Regions from separate parts of the Peptoniphilus sp. Marseille-Q6390 genome, predicted to be linked through region 1. Evidence: riboswitches for the same ligand, from Rfam matches in the RefSeq annotation. Region 1 holds a riboswitch; the other holds the start of a gene.
The links. A riboswitch is a leader RNA that binds a small molecule or an ion and turns the genes downstream of it on or off. The one in region 1 is predicted to bind FMN.
Positions count from the first base shown of each region.

Region 2: it holds a riboswitch for FMN, as region 1 does, so the genes downstream of both, ribD (bifunctional diaminohydroxyphosphoribosylaminopyrimidine deaminase/5-amino-6-(5-phosphoribosylamino)uracil reductase RibD) here and ACWPVO_RS02110 (ECF transporter S component) in region 1, are expected to answer to the same signal.

Region 1 covers NZ_CBCPLS010000001.1:430,198-435,268, reverse strand. The annotation lists gene ACWPVO_RS02115 (pyridoxal-phosphate-dependent aminotransferase family protein) at 475-1,599, opposite strand; gene ACWPVO_RS02110 (ECF transporter S component) at 1,735-2,340, opposite strand; FMN riboswitch at 2,393-2,505, opposite strand; gene ACWPVO_RS02105 (L,D-transpeptidase family protein) at 3,073-4,509, opposite strand; gene ACWPVO_RS02100 (protein-export chaperone SecB) at 4,715-5,071, opposite strand, start outside.
Region 2 covers NZ_CBCPLS010000002.1:246,331-251,401, reverse strand. The annotation lists gene ACWPVO_RS07140 (dihydroorotate dehydrogenase) at 1-406, opposite strand, end outside; gene ACWPVO_RS07135 (dihydroorotate dehydrogenase electron transfer subunit) at 396-1,097, opposite strand; gene ACWPVO_RS07130 (aspartate carbamoyltransferase regulatory subunit) at 1,099-1,530, opposite strand; gene pyrB (aspartate carbamoyltransferase) at 1,527-2,438, opposite strand; gene ACWPVO_RS07120 (guanylate kinase) at 2,553-3,089, shown strand; FMN riboswitch at 3,145-3,256, shown strand; gene ribD (bifunctional diaminohydroxyphosphoribosylaminopyrimidine deaminase/5-amino-6-(5-phosphoribosylamino)uracil reductase RibD) at 3,306-4,421, shown strand; gene ACWPVO_RS07110 (riboflavin synthase) at 4,414-5,058, shown strand.

The sequences.
Region 1 (5,071 bases):
CTATGACTTCATAAAGAACTACAACTTTGTACTTAATAGTGAGCTAATCAAGTGATCCAGCTTGCTGAAGTCTTATAAAGCTATAAACTTTTCCAATACGCTGATGATTAATAAATCAGTAAGCAAAAAGTTCGGAGACGTTAAAAAAATTTCACTGTTCAATAGAACGGAGCGAGTGAGTTGACATGACCTAACCCAATTTGCGAAAGCAAATTGATGGTAGGTCAGTTCGCAAATTGGAGCTTGCGACAATTTGTGTTCCTCTATTTTTAGTCGGAGAGCTTTTTGCGTATTATTGGGTCGGGCCCCTGCCAGGTCGTTGAAGGTGTTGGGGGTGGCCCGGAGGGGGAAGGACCAATCGAAAGGTCCTAACCCCCTCCGGATAAAGAATCGTAAAGCTTGGCTTTGCAAAAAAATTTTAAATATGAAATCTTTATAATAAAATTCTTTTCCTTATTTTCTTTAAAGAAAATCTTATTTTTCCATTAATTTTTGAAACTCTTCTTTTAAAGATACCTTTGTCTTGATCCCAAGTTCCCCAAAAACCTCATCTAACTTTTCATAGAGTTCTAAGAAGTTTTCATAGGAGATGTTGTTGCCCATGTGGCCTATTCTAAATACTTTTTCGAAGATGTAGCCTGCTCCCTTGGAGATTAGGATTCCTTTTTTTCTCAAGGCTCCGATGATGTCTTCTGCTATGAAGCCTTCTGGGACCATGACTGCTGTTAGGGTGTTGGATCTTGAGTCTTTGGCGTAGAGTTCGAAGCCTGCTTTTTCAAATATTTCTCTTGTGACTTCTGCGTATTTTTTGTGAAGGGCAAGGGCGTCTTTTTGAAATAAGAGGTCTAGGGCTAGGTCTAGGGCATAGGTCAAGTTTTCGTTCATTGTGTATGGGAAGGCGAAGCCGTCGGAGTAGGCGTAGTAGTTTTCGAAGTTCATATAATATGAAGGAACTGGTTTTTTTCTATCTCTTATTGCCTGCTTGGCTCTCTCTGATATTGTCACTAGGGTGAGGCCTGTTGGGGCTGAGATACATTTTTGGCTTCCTCCTAGGGCTATGTCTACTTTGTAGTCGTCGAAGTCAAATTCTTCTCCTCCCATGCCTGATACTGTGTCTACTATTGTTAGGATTCCGTAGGAGTTTAGGAGCTGGCAAATTGTCTTGACGTCGTTGGTGATGCCTGATGGTGTTTCGCAGTGGACCATGGTTGCTACTTTGAAGTCGTGGTCTTTTTCTAGGAAGTTCTTAAGTTTTTCTATGTCGAAGCCTCTTCTGAAGTCGTCTTCGTATATGTAGGGTTGACCTTCATAGTATTTTACAAAGTCGGCAAAGCCTGCTCCAAAGACTCCGTTGTTAAGGACTAGGACTCTGTCGCCTTTTTCTACTAGGTTTATGATGGCGCCTTCTAGTCCTATCATTCCTTCTCCTAGCATGATAAAGGATGTGGCTTCTGTCTTTAGGAGTTTGGATATTTTCTTTTCTACTTGTCTATGTTTCTTTTCGTATTCTGGATCTATGTCTGGGTTGGTAAGGGACTTGCCCATTACTTCCATTACTCTTGGGTCGATTGATGTTGGGCCTGCGCAAAGTATTTTCATTGTCTACCTCTCTTTGTATTTTTTAAAAAGTTTTCTTTATAAATTATATTATATAGGATAAAAAAAACAAGCTGCCCTGGGACAGCTTGCTCTTTTATCTTATCTTATCTTTAATCTTTTTTAAATCTTTTTTATTTAGTTTTTGAAGAGTGGTGAGACTCTTTTGTAGACTAGCATCATCACTGCTGATGTTGTGAAACCTTTTATTAGGTTAAAAGGTAGGACTGAGTAGATCATCATTGTGAATAGGCCTGTGATTCTTGATGTGATTGCTGAACCCATTCCTATTATTGCTTCCATTGGCATTACCTTACCATATAGTGGGAATACTACGAAGTAGTTGGAGATCATTGCAAGGACAGTCATGGCAAGGACTCCTAGTGTCATGGAGACTATTGCTCCCTTGTATGTCTTGTGTCTTCTATAGAAGTAGGCTGACACGAAGGCAAAGGTTGATGAGATGATGAAGTTGGATAGTTCGCCAACTCCTGCTGTCATTGTGCCCTTAAAGATGATGTGCATTATGTTTTTTATGGCTGCGATTATGATGCCGTAGGCTGGTCCCATTGTGAAGGCCCCCATTAGTACTGGTAGGTCTGAGATGTCTAGCTTCATAAAGGGTGGTGCTACAAAGGTAAGTGGTAGTTGAAAATACATTAGTATAAAACCAATTACTGATAGCATTCCTATTTTTGTCATGTCTTTTGTTCTTATCATTGAACTTGAATTTACTTTATTCATTTTACCTCCTGTTGGGGCATAAAAAAACCCCGAACCTTCGGGGCGTGAAAGTTTAAATCATTCTCTCATCCAGACTTTACTGTCGGTATTGGAATTGCACCAATTCGGCTTGCGCTCGCGGACTTTACCGCCGGTTGGGATTTGCACCCTTCCCTGAAGATTTAAAATATTTATTTATTTCTTGTTTTTATTATATCACTCGTTAAATTTTTTTCAAGCTTTATGTGGAGTTAATTTGTATTAAATTGATGAAAGCTTTCTTTAAAAACATATTAAAAAATTTTTCATCATAAAATATATTTTTATTTTTACTTCTTTTAAGGAGGGGGTTAAGGGGCATTGCGAGGCCCATTTTCCCCCTCCTTAAACCACCCCCTTTGAACCCCACGCGCTGAAAGTCCAAAAAAATCGGTCATGCTAAAAATAGAAGAACACAAATTGTCGCAAGCTCCAATTTGCGAACTGACCTACCATCAATTTGCTTTCGCAAATTGGGTTAGGTCATGCCAACTCACTCGCTCCGTCCTCTTGAGCAGTGAAATTTTTTTAACGTCTCCGAACTTTTTGCTTACTAACTTATTAGCTTGCAGCATATTGGAAAATTTATAACCTCATAAGACTTCAACAAGCTGGGGCACTCCCTATAATTCATAACTTAATATAGAATTGTAAAAAAATAAAGCTTAATCAATAAAAGATTAAGCTTATTTATCAAGAGTTTTCTTATTTTTATTATTGTCCTTGCCCTTGGGCTTGTGGTTGTTGACCAACTACTACTTGTCCGCCAGCATCATTTACCCTTTGGGTCGCTGAGTTATAAACTATAACTGGCATACCCGTAAAGGTTTGTGGAAATAGGTTTTTCATAACTGGAACTGGTATGTTTATGCAGCCATGAGATCCACCTGACTTATAGATGTTTCCGCCAAAGTTCGATCTCCATGATGCATCGTGAAGACCCACTCCCGACCAGTTGATTGGTGCCCAGTAAGAAACTTTTGAACGGTAGGTTTCTCCTGTTAGGTACCTATCTCTTTCACGAGACCAAATCCTGTCAGTGCCTGTTGGTGTTCCGTTGCCTTTGGTTGGGTTACCTGTTACAACATTGGTTTCAAGTTGTAAGACTCCGTCCTTGTAGTACCAAAGTTTTTGTCTTGCAAGGTCTACTTCGATGTATGTCTTGCCAACGTCGTCAACTTTTCTTGATACCGCATCTTGCCTATAGGCTGGCTTTATTGTAACTGGTTCTTCTTTCGCAAGGGCTTCTTTTATTTTTTCTCTTGTAGCCTTCCTATCTGTTAGCCAACCATAGATGCCTCCGTCAACTTTCATGAGGCCAAGTCCTGTTGAGTTAAAGATTCTGCTTGTCCTATAAGTGTCGTACTTGGCAGCAAGTCTTTCTACAAAGTGTTTTAGTTTCTCTTCGTCAAGGGCAAGGGTCCCGTCATCAGCCTTGGAGTAGATGGCAATTATGCCTTGACCTGTCACTTCTTCCTTTCTGTCGTCGAAATCAAAAATTATTTTTTTCTTGTAGACGTCTTTATAAGAAGCAAGTTGATTTTTTATATATTCTGAATCCTTAGTGATCTTTGGTTCTTGGTAGAGATTTTCCCCTGCAAGGTCAAGTTCTCCCTTCAAGTCTCCAAAGTGACCTAGGATGGAATTTTTAAATTCATCCATCTTTATAAAGTTGCCGTGGATTTCATCTTGGATTTTAAATTCCCCATCTTCAAAGATGACTTTTGCATCTTGTGAGTGGTCCTTTTGCCCCATTACTGGTTTAAGCTTTTTTATTTTTTCATCTAAGGCTTCTGCATCAAACTTTAGGTCACGGTCAACCTTGTAGTGCTTTGGCACAAGAGATGCCACTGGCCAGTAGAAGGCTGTCTGGTCTATAGATTCACTTCCTATAGAGTCAACATATCCAAAGTCCTTGGCAGCGATCTTGTCATTTAAGTTCTTGTCCTTGGCGATGATTTCAAGTTCAAAATTTCTTGAAAGGTCCTCGTAGGTCTTTTTGAGTTCAGATTTTTTTACAAGCCCAAAGTCTCTTCCATTGATGTAGGTCCTTGGCATGTACCTATTAGTGAAGAAGAAAAGTCCTCCTATGTATATAGAAATTATTAAAATTAGTATTAGTCCAAAAATTATTTTAAAAGTTTTTTTCATAAGTCCTCCCTCACATATTATACTCGATAAAATTTCTTTTTTTGTATGAATTTGTAAATGTAAAATAATTGTAAATATTATTAATTATTTTTTAATTTTCAGAAATATTATTTGTAGGTGTAATTTTTAAGAGATATATAAAACAAACATAAAAATAACCTAGAGGTTTTATCCTCTAGGCTTAATATTTCTTAATCGGTAATAATTATTCAGTATCAGAATCTTTTAAATAACTTAGAATATTTATTGTTGGTAAAATCAAAGGTTGAACATTAGCATTTGCTGTAATATTGGTTATCGTTGACCTCAAATATGGATACAATATAGCAAGGGCATTAGGAAGAAATACCTCTGAATTAATATCATCATTATCTGATTCAAAAAAACCCAGAATTTCAACACTTATTTCAAAGGGATAGTTATTTTCCGTAGAATTTTCAAAAATTTTTGCGCCTAAGCCAACTTGCATTATATTATCTTTTTTTTCAAATTCATGTCCCAATTTAAAATCTATAGATATCGGTTCTCCATTATCATTAAAGTCCCTATTTAATTTAAATTC
Region 2 (5,071 bases), on a different contig from region 1:
CTTCCTTGACATTGGGGCAAGAAATATTTAATTCAATGGCTGCAAAGTCATAGTCATTTAAAATTTCTGCTGACTCAATGTATTCTTCAATGGTATTGCCACCAAGGTTGACGAAAACTTCTGTCCCAAGTTTATTCATGTCATGGATTTTTGTCTTAACAAATTCTTCAACTCCTGGGTTTTCAAGTCCTATTGAGTTTAAAATTCCTGATGGGGTTTCCCAAATTCTTATGCCATCATTTCCCTTCTTGGGATGTCTTGTGATTCCCTTGGAAGAAATTCCCCCTAAAATTTTTGGATCGTAAAAGTCTTTAAACTCTTCTCCAAATCCATAGGTACCACTTGCCATTATTATTGGATTTTTTAATTTTATTCCTGCTAAATCTATTTCAGTCCTAGAAGTCAATTAAATCACTCCCCTTAAATATTGGTCCTTCCTTGCATGATCTTCTTCTGCCCTTTTTTGTTTCACAAGAACATGATAGGCAGGCGCCCACGCCACATCCCATTCTCTTTTCAAGAGACACATAGGTCCTTATGTCATGAGCTTTTGCAAGTTCGACAACTTTCTTCATCATAATTTCTGGCCCACATGTGTAAATCAAATCGTGGTTTTCAAAATCAATTATATCTGTTATGAAGCCGCCTTTTTTTATCTTTATGTCGCAGATAATATCTTTAAAGGCATTTTCAAGTTCAAGCTCTTCTCTTTCTCCAATGTAAAGAGTAATTTTTGAATTTGGTTTAAGCTTTTGAATTTCCTTAATTAGATAGTGGAAGGGAGCGACTCCAACTCCACCACCAACTAGGGCAACTTCATCTACGTTGGCGTAGAAGGCATTGCCAAAGGGACCAAACAATTTTATCTCGTCGCCTACTTGCAATTTTTCAAGTATCTTTGTCCCCTCTCCTCTCTTTTCGATGAGAAAGTCAACTCCCTCTGTGACATCATAAACTGAAATCGGTCTTGAAAGAGTTGGGTAAGAATCCCAGGCCCTTAGCATAAAAAATTGCCCTGGATAAACTTTTACATCTAGGTCTGTCCTCAGTATGAAGTAGTCCTTGCACACGTTAATATTTTCTATTATCTTTGCCATATCATTCTCCATATGTGGTTACTGTATCACAATATTCGCACTTGTATTCCTTCTTGTCTCTGTTGTATAGGAAGAACTTGTTGCCTGGTATTTCTCTTTCAGAGTTTGTGATACATCTTGGGTTCTTGCAAGTTAAGACATCCTCAACAACCTCTGGCAATTCCATGCGAATTTTTTTCACCCTTTCTCCATCTTCAATAAAGTTTACTGTTGTGTGAGGAGCAATTAGTCCTAGAACTGTGAAGTCCAAGTTGTAATCTGTTTCTATTTTTATTAGGTCCTTCTTGCCCATGGAAGTTGAGAAAATATTTTGCATAAGTACAACTGCATCAGTGACCTTGTCAAGTTCAAGAGCTTTATAAAGAACGTGAGCCCTGCCTGCTTCTATGTGGTCAAGTACAATTCCTTTTTTTATTTTTGAAACATTTATCATTTTGTAGCCTCCAAAAGTTTCATGATTAGCGCCATCCTACCGTACATTCCAAATTTTGTTTGCTCAAAGTAAACTGCTCGAGGGTCTTTGTCCACTTCAGGAGCAATTTCATTTACCCTTGGTAGAGGATGAAGTATAATCATGTCTTTTTTCGCATTTTTTAATTTTTCTTCAGTTAAGATGTAGTAGTCCTTTAATCTTTCATACTCGTCTGAAGAAACAAATCTTTCCTTTTGAACCCTTGACATGTAGAGGACGTCTAAGTCATCAATTACACTTACAAGGTCCCTGGTCTCAGTGTAGTTTTCTTCGTCTATAAAGTTCTTAAAAGGATCTGGCATCTTGAGTTCCTCTGGCGAAATAAAAATAAATTTCACATTTTCATATCGATTAAGGGCTCTGACAAGAGAGTGAATTGTCCTTCCAAATTTTAAGTCGCCACAAAGTCCCACAGTCAAATTGTCAAAGGACTTTTTGTAATGCCTAATTGTTATTAAGTCTGCAAGAGTTTGCGTTGGGTGGAAGTGTCCCCCATCTCCAGCATTTATAATTGGCATGGTCTTCACAGCCTTTGATGCCATAAGAGCTGCCCCTTCCTTTGGGTGTCGCATGGCACAAATGTCCGCATAATTTTCTATAACCCTAATTGTGTCAAGTAGGGTCTCTCCCTTTGTCGATGAGCTTACACCTGCGTCAGAAAAACCAATTACTTGTCCTCCCAGTCTTAGCATGGCAGTCTCAAAGGATAGTCTCGTCCTAGTGGAAGGCTCAAAAAAAAGACTAGCCAATAACTTATTGTCGCAAACGTGAGAATAATCACCTGGATTTGCGATAATGTTATCAACTAGTCTAAAAATTTCTTCGTATTCTTCAGTTGTAAAATCTAGTGGCTCAATTAAATGTTTCATCCTAACCTCCATCTAATATTTTATCTTTTCCATATTACTTCAAATTTTTATAATTGTAAAGTATAATAGAAAAAATATGTTATACTTTAATAAATTAAAATTTAAGGAGCAATTATGATTTATTTAATACTAGGACACTCTGGCTCAGGCAAGTCTACTATAAGAAATGCCCTGACTTCACACGGAATCGAAAAAATTATTACTTACACTACAAGAAAACCAAGAATCTCTGAAGTTGATGGTATGGATTATAACTTCATTGACTCAGAGCTTTTTAAGAAGATGGACAAGGACAATTTATTTATTGGAACAACTTGCTACGTAGGCAACTACTACTCAACTTTAAAGGAAGACCTTGAAAAGAATAACAACAAGGACAAGGACTGCGTAATTGTTGTCGACAAGGAAGGCGTCATAGCTATAAAAAAAGAATTTGAAAATGCCAAATCAATTTATCTAAAGTGCTCAAGGGATACTTTAAGGGACAGGATGATAAAGAGGCACGACAATGAAAATGATATAGAAAAGAGGCTTGATGTCTTAGAAGACCTTGACCCCTACGCTGACTATATCATTGATGCCGACAGGGACATAGACTCTGTCTTTGAAGATGTCATTAGCCTAATGAAAAATATCAAGGAAGGAAAATGATTTACTTTTTCTTGACAATTTAATTTCTAGTGTTATTATAAATTTATAAGTTAATAAAACTCTTCAGGGCGAGGTGCAATTCCTCACCGGCGGTAAAGTCCGCGAGCGAAAGCTGAATTGGTGCAATTCCAATACCGACAGTATAGTCTGGATGAAAGAAGATAATTTTTTGAATTTTTTGAGCCCTGCATGGGCTCTTTTTTTATAGGTGATTTAATGTATTTAGAAGATTTTAACGATATCTTTTATATGGAACGTGCCCTTGAAATTGCAAGGGAGGGAACTGGCAAGACAAAGACCAACCCCCTTGTTGGCTGCGTAATTGTAAAAGATGACAAGATAATTGGCCAAGGCGCCCACCTAAAGTTTGGCGAAAACCATGCAGAAGTAAATGCCATCCTAGATGCCAAATCTCGTGGCGAAGACATAAGAGGTGCAACCCTCTATGTTAACCTTGAGCCCTGCTCCCACTATGGGAAGACTCCTCCCTGCGCTGAGAGAATTGTAAAGGAAGGAATTAGAAGAGTTGTCATTGGAACAGCTGACCCCTTTGAAAAAGTTTCTGGCAGGGGAATAAAAATTTTGGAAGATGCAGGCATCTCTGTTACAGAAGGTCTTTGCGAAGAAGAATGTTTAAATCTAAATGAAAGATTCTTCACTTACTTAAAAAATAAGAGACCCTTTGTGGTCCTAAAGGCTGGCATGTCCCTTGATGGGAAAATTGCAACAGAGACTGGCGAGTCCCAGTGGATCACATCAGAATTTTCACGAGCTCACGGTCATGAATTAAGAGGCCAACTTGATGCAATAATGGTTGGGATTGGAACAGTCCTTGCAGACAACCCTACTCTTAACACCCGCCATGGCAAATATAAAAATAATCCCATTAGGATTATTACAGATTCAAGCTTGAGGATCCCCCTTGATGCAAAGGTCCTAAGTGATGATTTAGATTCAATCGCAATAATAGCAACAACAGAATCCTGCGACAAGGATAAGTTAGAAAAATTAAAAGCTATGAAAAATGTTGAAGTCATAATTTGTAAGGACAAAGATAAGAGGGTTGACCTTAAAGAACTTATGGAAAAATTAAAAGACTACGACATCTCTTCTATCCTACTTGAAGGTGGAAGGACCTTAAATGCAGAAATGCTAAAAAATAATTTAGTTGATAAGTTTTACTTCTTCATTGCTCCAATCCTCCTTGGATCCAAGGGAATACCTGCCATAGGTGATCTTGAAATAGACCAGCTTAAGGATGCAATTAGGATTAAGGACATGAAGTGCGAAAAATTATTTGATGACATACTAGTCACTGGAAGGTGTGATTAAAATTTTCACAGGAATTATAGAAGAAATTGGCAGCCTATCTGATATTAAAAGAGAAAGCGATCTCTACAGCTTAAGAGTTTCCTGCAAAAAAGTTTTGGAGGGAACAAAGATTGGCGACTCCATTGCAACAAATGGAGTTTGCCTTACAGTAACAGACTTAGACGAAGACTTTTACAAGGCTGATGTAATGGTAGAGACAATAAAGTCCACAACTTTTAAAAATTTAAAAAGAGGAGAAAAGCTAAATCTTGAAAGAGCCCTGAGTCCTGCAAAGAGACTTGACGGCCACATAGTCCAAGGCCATGTTGATGGACTTGGCGAAATAATTTCTATCCTCAACCACGGAAATGAAATTGTCTACAGGATAAAGTTTGACTCTGATAATTTTAAATACATTGCCCCCAAGGGATCTATTGCCCTTGACGGTATAAGTCTTACTGTCTCAAGAGTTGGAGAAAAATATTTTGAAGTTTCAATTATTCCAACAACTATTCGGGACACCAATCTTATAAATAAAAAAGTTGGAGACATGATTAATATTGAGACCGACATCATTGGTCGCTATGTCTACAATTTTGTAAATGCAAAAAGTGAAAGCAAAATTACTGAATCATTTTTACTAGAAAATGGTTTTTAAATTGAGAGGAGAT